One region of the Thiomicrorhabdus xiamenensis genome, then DNA from elsewhere that is predicted to be linked to it. Evidence: predicted binding sites of a transcription regulator. Region 1 holds the regulator's gene; the other holds the start of a gene.
The links. Region 1 encodes PhoB, which activates phosphate uptake and scavenging genes when phosphate is short. Its sites were predicted from a motif close to GNNTGTCATAAAACTGTCANAT; they were not measured.

Region 1 (4,248 bases):
AAAAGCCGAAAAGAGATGTTCCGTTTCGGAACGGCAATGCTCTTTATTGTCTTGATCATTCTTTTCACCTCAAACATGCAAATCGGAACCGGCACGGTCAGCACTGAACTGGTTATTGCGGCCATGATCGGTGGCTATATGGCATTGAATATCGGTGCCAATGACGTCGCCAACAATGTCGGTCCGGCCGTCGGCTCGAAAGCTCTGACACTGACCGGAGCAATCATTATCGCTGCCATTTTCGAATCGGCGGGCGCATTGATTGCCGGCGGAGATGTCGTCAGCACCATTAAAAAAGGGATTATCGACCCGGCATTGATCGGTGACGCCGATACCTTTATCTGGCTAATGATGTCCGCTCTGCTTGCCGGTGCTGTCTGGCTTAACCTGGCAACTGCGCTCGGCGCCCCTGTTTCCACCACTCACTCGATTGTCGGTGGCGTACTCGGTGCTGGGATTGCAGCCGCAGGCTGGAACATTGCCAACTGGGATCAGATGAGTGCCATCGCCGCCAGCTGGGTAATTTCCCCTGTCATCGGCGGATTGATCGCTGCTGCCTTCCTTATGTGGATAAAAAAATCCATCACCTATAAAGAAGACATGCTTGAGGCCGCAAAAAGGGTGGTGCCGATTTTAATCGCGATCATGGCTTGGGCATTCTCAACCTACCTGATCTTAAAAGGTCTGAAAAAAGTCTGGAAAACCGACTTTATTACCGCCCTACTTATCGGTCTTGCCATAGCCAGCGTCGTCTATCTTATGGTGAAACCGATGATCGCCCGTCAGGCCAGATTTCTCGACAGCAGCAAGGCCAGCATTAACCAGCTATTCACCATGCCGTTGATCTTTGCCGCAGCGCTATTGAGCTTTGCGCACGGCGCCAACGACGTCGCCAACGCAGTCGGCCCGCTGGCAGCAATCAACGATGCGCTACAAAGTCATGAAGTCTCCACCAAAGCCGAAATCCCGTTATGGGTCATGGTAATCGGTGCCTTGGGAATCTCGTTGGGGCTGATGCTTTTCGGCCCTAAACTGATCCGTACCGTCGGATCGGAGATCACTGAACTGGATCAGATGCGCGCTTTTTCGATCGCTATGGCTGCAGCCATTACCGTTATCGTTGCCTCTCAGCTCGGACTACCCGTCAGTTCAACACATATCGCCGTTGGTGCTATTTTCGGGGTCGGTTTCCTGCGTGAATATCTAAAGCGTAGCTATGCTAAAGCGATTCAGGAGATCAAGGATCACCATCAGGGTGAAGATGAACAGGAAGTTAACGAATTCATCAACCGCTTCTCCAAAGCCTCGGTTCCGGAGAAAAAAGTGATGCTGGCGCAGTTAAAAGAGAAAAAAGCGGAAGTTGAGTTGAGTAAAAAAGAACGCAAATCGCTGAACAAGGTATATCAGAAAGAGCTGGTTAAACGTTCGGCCTTTTTGAAAATCGTTGCCGCTTGGGTTATTACCGTTCCGGCCTCCGCCCTGCTCGCGGCGTTCCTTTTCTTTGCTATCCGCGGAATGATGCTGCCGTAAGACAGGACGTTTCGACCGGACAAAATAAAACCCGCTTAATGCGGGTTTTATTTTGTCTGCTAATCATTCCTGCGAGAGTTACACGGCCACTTTTAGCGACGCCTAAATCAACGCATCAGACAGACTTCATCAGGCGTCCTTCTGAGTGTGAACCACCCGACTAAGTGCAAAACTGCAACCGAAAGTACTGCCTACGCCCGGCATACTGCTCACTTCCAGATGAGAGTCGTGCTTATCCAGAACATGCTTAACGATTGCCAGACCGAGCCCTGTACCACCGGTCACTCGCGAACGGTCTTTGTCGACGCGGTAAAAACGCTCGGTCAGTCGTGGAATATGCTCGGGAGAGATTCCCAAGCCCTGATCGGATACGCTGAAATGCGCCCCCTCTTCATCAGCATACCAGCGGACACTGACTTCACCGCCATCCGGCGAGTAGCGGATCGCATTCGACAACAAATTCATGAATACGCTTTTCAGCGGCTCCGGCATACCTTTAATCATCAATCCCGGGGTAATTTCAAATTTCAACCTATGCCCTGCCGATGCCAACTGCTCGACTTCCGCTTTCAGCTGTTCGAGAATTTTCGGCACATCGACCTCTTCCTGTTTGGCATTGATTGACCCTGCTTCGATTGAAGAAAGCGTCAGAAGATCCTCGATAATTGCACGCATTCGAACCGTCTGGTTACTCATATGTTCTAAAGGCGTATCCCACTGCGGTTCGTGCGGCATGTCGGTTAACAATTCCAGATAACCGTGCAAGACGGTCAAAGGCGTGCGCAATTCATGCGAAGCATTGGCTACAAAGTCGCGGCGAATCTGCGCCAGCTGATACAACTCTGTTATATCCGTGGCAATCAACAGACGGTGATTTTCAAAATAATTAATGATCTTGACTTCAAAAATCCGCGACTGATCCAGGGTCAGAGTAATGGCACGGCGGTAATCGCCAGATTTCAGATATTCCAGAAAATCCGGTTGTCGGATAATCGCCTCTATCCGGCGTCCGACATCCTGACGAAGCAGGCCAAGCATTCGCGTCGCAGGCTCGTTAAGCCATTCGATATAGTGATTCTGATCAATCGAAACCACCGCCGACGGCAGTAGCATCGAAGCCGCCTTAAACTGCTCGGATTTATAGAAGTTCAAATCCGCGTGCTTTTCCAGAGCGCGCTGCTTCTTCGAAACCTGATAGGAGACTTCGCTCCACAAACCGGTCAACGGCGGATGCGCATCAATACTGGTACCCTGAATCCATTTTTCGAAGCGCCGTACACTCCATAAATGACGGCCGATATACAAAACGACAAAACCGGCTGAGGTTGAATACCACCAGCCGGTCAGCCAGGCAAATCCGAAAGCAAGCCAGAGAGCCCCAATGACCCAGGTCAGCTCGCGTTTAATTCCACTTGTTAACAATCAGCTTATTCCTCAACAACTGAAAAACGATATCCCGAACCACGAATAGTCTGAATGTAATTATCCACTCCGACGGGTTCCAGAAGCTTGCGCAAACGACGAATATGCACATCGACAGTACGTTCTTCGACCACGACATTCAGCCCCCAGACCTGATCAAGCAGCTGAGTTCGAGAGAACACCCGGTTCGCATGCGACATAAAAAAGTTAATCAACTTAAATTCAGTCGGCCCCAACTTAAGTTCTTCACCATCGACATAGAAACGGTGGCTTTCAATATCCAAACACATACGACCGGCAATAATCTGCTGCCCGTCGTTCGCGCCTACAGCACCATGCTGGCGGCGAAGAATGGCATTCACTCTCGCAACCAAAGCCCGCGGAGAGAAGGGTTTAACGACATAGTCATCGACCCCGGCATCAAAACCTTGAACCTGAGCCTCTTCCTCGCCCCGCGCAGTCAGCATGATAATCGGCATATCGCGGGTCTGATCATTCTGACGCAGCTTCTGCGCCATAGTCACTCCGGAAATTCCCGGCAGCATCCAATCCAAAAGGATCAGATCCGGTGTTTTATCCAAAGCCAGGCGCATGCCCTGCTCAGCATTATCGGCTTCTTCGACCCAAAAACCCGACGAGCTTAGCGTAAATTTAAGCATATCGCGGATTGCGGCTTCATCTTCAACAATGAGAATCGTTTTTTGACTCAAACCTCTTCTCCAAACAGTAAAATAACGTCTCTATTCCTGTGACAAAATTCTTGCCATAGTCTCTTCATCAAGATCACGCACATCTTGACCTTTAACCAGATAAGCCACGCTTTCACCGATGTTCAAGGCATGATCTGTAATACGCTCGGCAGCACGAACCGCCATCAGCATACGCAACTGCAAATCTACCTTATCGGCAGTGTCAGAAGCAAGCAATTCCGCCTTAATTGCCTCAACCGCCTGATGAAGGACTTCATCCATGCGCTCTTCTTCATGATAGATCGACATCACATCGGTCGTATCCAAACGGGAGAAACCATTCAAAGCGGTTTTAATCATCTGGCTGCTCGCCGCCATCAGCTGACGCAGATGAGTGTAGGCGGGCATAGATGAGCAGTCACCACCAAGCGTACACTGCTCCATTGCCATTTTGGCAATTTTGACCGCTTCGTCGCCCATACGCTCAAGATCCATCGCAATGCGAATCGCCATCACAATTAGACGCAAGTCAGATGCTGTCGGCTGCTGTCGAGCCAGAACCGTCGCGCACAGACGGTCGATCTCCATCTCGCCGCGGTTAATATTT
Region 2 (4,248 bases), 1.0 Mb from region 1:
GTATAGACAGTACTGTTCGAACTGTTATCGTCCGATCCGTCATTGTCGCTGTCACGATCATAGTCGTCGTCGATACCGTCGCCATCGTGATCGTGATTGTCTTCGTCACTGCTATCCGGCGTGCCGTCGTTATCGTCATCGTCGTCTTCGTAATTATTCACGCCGTCGTGATCGTCGTCTTCATAGTAATCAGGGATATCGTCCCCATCGGTGTCGAGAGGGTCGTTCGAGAGCTGACGAACCATCAAGGCAGTGTTGCTGCCGAGATCATGCTGAAGAGGGGCATCGACAACGCCGTCGCCGTTACCGTCGATAACATTTTGACCGCTGATATCGTCTATACCATCGCCATCATCGTCTTTTGCAAGCGGCACATAGCCGAGGTTCAGCGCCGAGTTCAAGGCAAAATTACCGCCCGTCTCGCCGTTTGCCTGTAGCTGGATTGCGGTAATAATTCGGTTCTGGGCGCGCTCATTCGTCGTCATTACCAGACGGCAGGCGAGCCCGATGGGCAGATCCAACTCAAAAGGATGCTCAGCGGTACCGTTCTGTACGGAATGAGTACTGAAATAGCGACCATCAGCGCAGAAGGCTTCGATCAAAGTTCCCGGAACGGTTCCGGAAACGGTCGCTGTATCGGCCGACAGGGAGGTTATGTCTGAACTGCCGCCTCCACCGCAAGCGGCGAGCAGCAAGCCCAACGAACTTACCGTCAAAATCGCAGGCCATTTTCGGGCATTAAGATTAGTCATAGCGGATTCCTGATTTATCATTGTGCATAGCGACTATTCTCGGCACAAAAAACCAACGACACCGAGAACGATAAATCATGAGTATCCGCCTGAAGCGTCTCAGCGGCAAGAGGACAAATGTCTTATGGGACTTATGTCCCTCGTTCCGAAACGACGCAAACAGCGGGCTATAAAGCGGCTTCAATTACCGGTCTTGAATAAAACAGAAACAACAGAAGTTATCTGGAAAAACCTGATCGACTCGCAACTAGTCTTGAATGGCATCATCAAATGGCTTGAAAGTGGTCGGTTTGCCGTTAGGATTTAACGCAACACCGATATTTTTTGCTTTAAGCATGACTTTATCATCCGCAAGCCGAATCACCTCCTGAATAAACGCATACTTGATCCGCGACTCACGTTCCATTTTTACCGTCACCTTAAAGACATCGTTCGGCTTTAACGAGGCTTTAAAATCCAACTCGGCACGCACCAGCATTAGATGAATCTGCTGCGCCGTATAATCGGCAAAGTTAATCCCTAAAGAATGGAGGTACTGATGACGGGCATGCTCGAGATAATTCATATAGACCGCATTATTGACCACTCCCTGCAGATCGCACTCATGATCCCTAACTTGCATTTCGATACTAAACATTATCAATAAATCCCTTTTTCAATTAATATAAGTATTCAAACGACATTTCCCCAACCGTAAATCAGGGAACCGATATGACGATTTTAGACTGGCATCGTCTGGAAAGACCCAGAGAGAAACTCCTTGAGTTCGGCGCCCGCAGTTTAAGCGATGCCGAGTTGCTGGCAATATTTCTCAGAGTGGGGGTCAAAGGCATGAGCGCAGTCGATCTGGCTCAATCGTTATTAAACCACTTCGGCTCGCTGGATGCCCTCTTAAAGGCTGAACGCCAGGAATTCTGTCAGGCAAAAGGCCTCGGCGATGCGAAATATGTGCAACTCAAAGCCGTTCTGGAAATAGCACGACGCCATTTTGAAAGCGGCTTGAAAAGAGGCGACGCCATGCAATCTCCGGAAGCGGTTGCACGTTTTCTGGAGTATGAAATAGGCCATCAGGATCGTGAATACTTCGGGATCCTTCTGCTCGATCAGCAACACCGGTTAATTCACTACCAAACCCTGTTTTCCGGAACGCTGAATCAGGCCAGCATCCATCCCAGAGAAATCGTAAAAAGCGCGCTGGAGAACAATGCCGCCGCGGTCATACTGGCTCATAACCATCCGTCGGGCGATCCCACTCCGAGTGAAGCGGATATTCGAATCACCGAAACGCTGTCTCAGGCTTTACAGCTAGTCGATATCCGCACGCTGGATCATATTATCCTCGGTGATTCCGGCCGCTGGCACTCTCTGGTTCAGCTCGGCAAAATGCCATAAAACGGTGAAACCGGAGGCCCAAAGTAACATTACTGTAACTTACTGACACCGTACCAAGCAGACAAAACGCCTCGGTTTCAAAGAATTCGGGGCTTCCCCCCGAATGAACCAGGCATAAAGAAAAAGGCATAGTCCTTCGGGCTACACCTAATCCAATCCCCTGCTGACAGGGGGTTTAAAAAAAGGCCATAAATTCAATCCAACCCTGTCATAAAACCTTCCAATAGCTGTCAATTTGCATTTACTTGTTTGTCACATTCTCCCCCTAAGATTCTGTTCCTGCAAAACAACCAACCAAACTTTAGGGATAAGAAAATGAAACTTAACAAACTACACTATGCCGTAACCGCGCTTCTAGCCGGTTCTTTGATCACGCTTAGTGGATGCAATCAAGACGTTTCTGACGGTGATCTGACCAGCGCAATCATGGATGCACGTTCATTCGAATCGATTGAATTCACCAGCACTGCGGCACCGACAACTGCTGAAAAAATGGCGACGACTTATACAGAGTCTTCTGCAATCATCACCTATACAGATGGTACCACCGAGACATTCCCTCTGACTTATAAGAAACTTTTCGGTACCACCAGCACGGTTGGCTCTAACGCGCATCCGGCTGGACAGCTTTACGATATGGACATGAACCCACTGCAAGATTCACTGGGCATGCCTCTTGTTGCCGAAACACCGGATTCAAACAGTCTTTTGAAAGTCGGCAACAAAATTTATATGGTTTCTCACCTGGAATACGACTGGATTATTTCTGATGGAACTCGCGCGCCTAGCCGTGCACCTATGGGAATGATTCTTACCGAAATGCAACAAGATGCAAAAACGGGGGAGCTAACCGCCGTTGACCAGGCTCCAATCAGTTTTTCAAATGTTGATGGTCTATGGATTCCATGTTTTGGTTCTCAAACGCCTTGGAACACCCACCTTGGTTCTGAAGAAGACTACGACATGCAGTACAACCCTCTGAACAGCAGCTACAGCAGAACGGATGCAGCAATTACTGCAATGTCCAATATGTACTTCAACAGCACGAAAGTAGCTAACCCGTACCACTATGGTTTCTTCCCGGAAGTCACTGTTCATGAAGATGGTTCAACAGATGTCGTTAAACACTACTCAATGGGTCGCGGTACTTGGGAAGCAGGTAAAGTCATGCCGGATTCGCGCACGGTTTACTACGGAGACGACGGTACTAACGTTGCACTGTTCATGTATGTAGCTGATAAAGAGGAAGACCTGTCATCAGGAAGCCTGTACGCCGGTAAGTTCACGCAAAACGGTACTTCGTACAGCGGTAACTTCAGCTGGATTAAACTCGGTTCTGCAACCGACGCCGAAGTGAAAACGCTTGCCGACACCACCACTTTTGACGACATCTTCTACAACGGTACTTTCGACTCTGCAACAGAGACCTGTCCGGCCGTTGACGGTGTTCAGACCACTCGTGTCCGCGCCGGATCTACCTTTGATGAGTGTTTGGCCGTTAAGCCGGGCATGGAAAAAGCGGCCGCTTTCCTTGAAACTCGCCGTTATGCTGCACTGAGCGGCGCGACAGTCGAATTCAACAAAATGGAAGGTATCGCGGTTAACGATGCCGATAAGAAATTGTACATGGCGATTTCCTATCTGGACAAAGGGATGAGAGACAACGGCCTACCGGCTGAGATGGAACACATCAAAATGGCTAAAATCAATGCAGGTGTCACTTTCACTCTGCCAATGACGCCAGGCCAAGTCGATGACAAGGGTGCCCGAATCGAGTCTGACTACGTCGTAACCTCTATGCATGCCGAAGACAAGCTGATCGGACGTGACATCGCAACCGATGCGCTAGGTAATACGGCAGATCCTGATCACATTGCCAACACGGATAACATCTCTTTCTCTGAGAAGATGCGTACTCTGTTTATCGGCGAAGACTCAGGTACTCACGTAAACAACTTCGTATGGGCTTATAACGTCGATACCAAGAAACTTTCTCGCATTCTTTCCAACGTAGCCGGTGCTGAAGCAACAGGTCTGCAAGCGGTCGAAAATATGGATGGCTTCGCTTACATCATGTCTAACTCTCAGCACCACGGTGACTATA

Region 2: the regulator PhoB is predicted to act here: its motif matches at 2,348-2,369, upstream of HQN79_RS01670 (PhoX family protein).

Annotation. Positions count from the first base shown of each region.
Region 1 is NZ_CP054020.1:1,956,271-1,960,518, forward strand. Features, by position in the region: gene HQN79_RS09025 (inorganic phosphate transporter) at 1-1,530, shown strand, start outside; gene phoR (phosphate regulon sensor histidine kinase PhoR) at 1,660-2,952, opposite strand; gene phoB (phosphate regulon transcriptional regulator PhoB) at 2,958-3,662, opposite strand; gene phoU (phosphate signaling complex protein PhoU) at 3,693-4,248, opposite strand, start outside.
Region 2 is NZ_CP054020.1:363,758-368,005, reverse strand. Features, by position in the region: gene HQN79_RS01685 (c-type cytochrome) at 1-752, opposite strand, end outside; gene HQN79_RS01680 (acyl-CoA thioesterase) at 1,000-1,389, opposite strand; gene radC (RadC family protein) at 1,464-2,144, shown strand; gene HQN79_RS01670 (PhoX family protein) at 2,460-4,248, shown strand, end outside.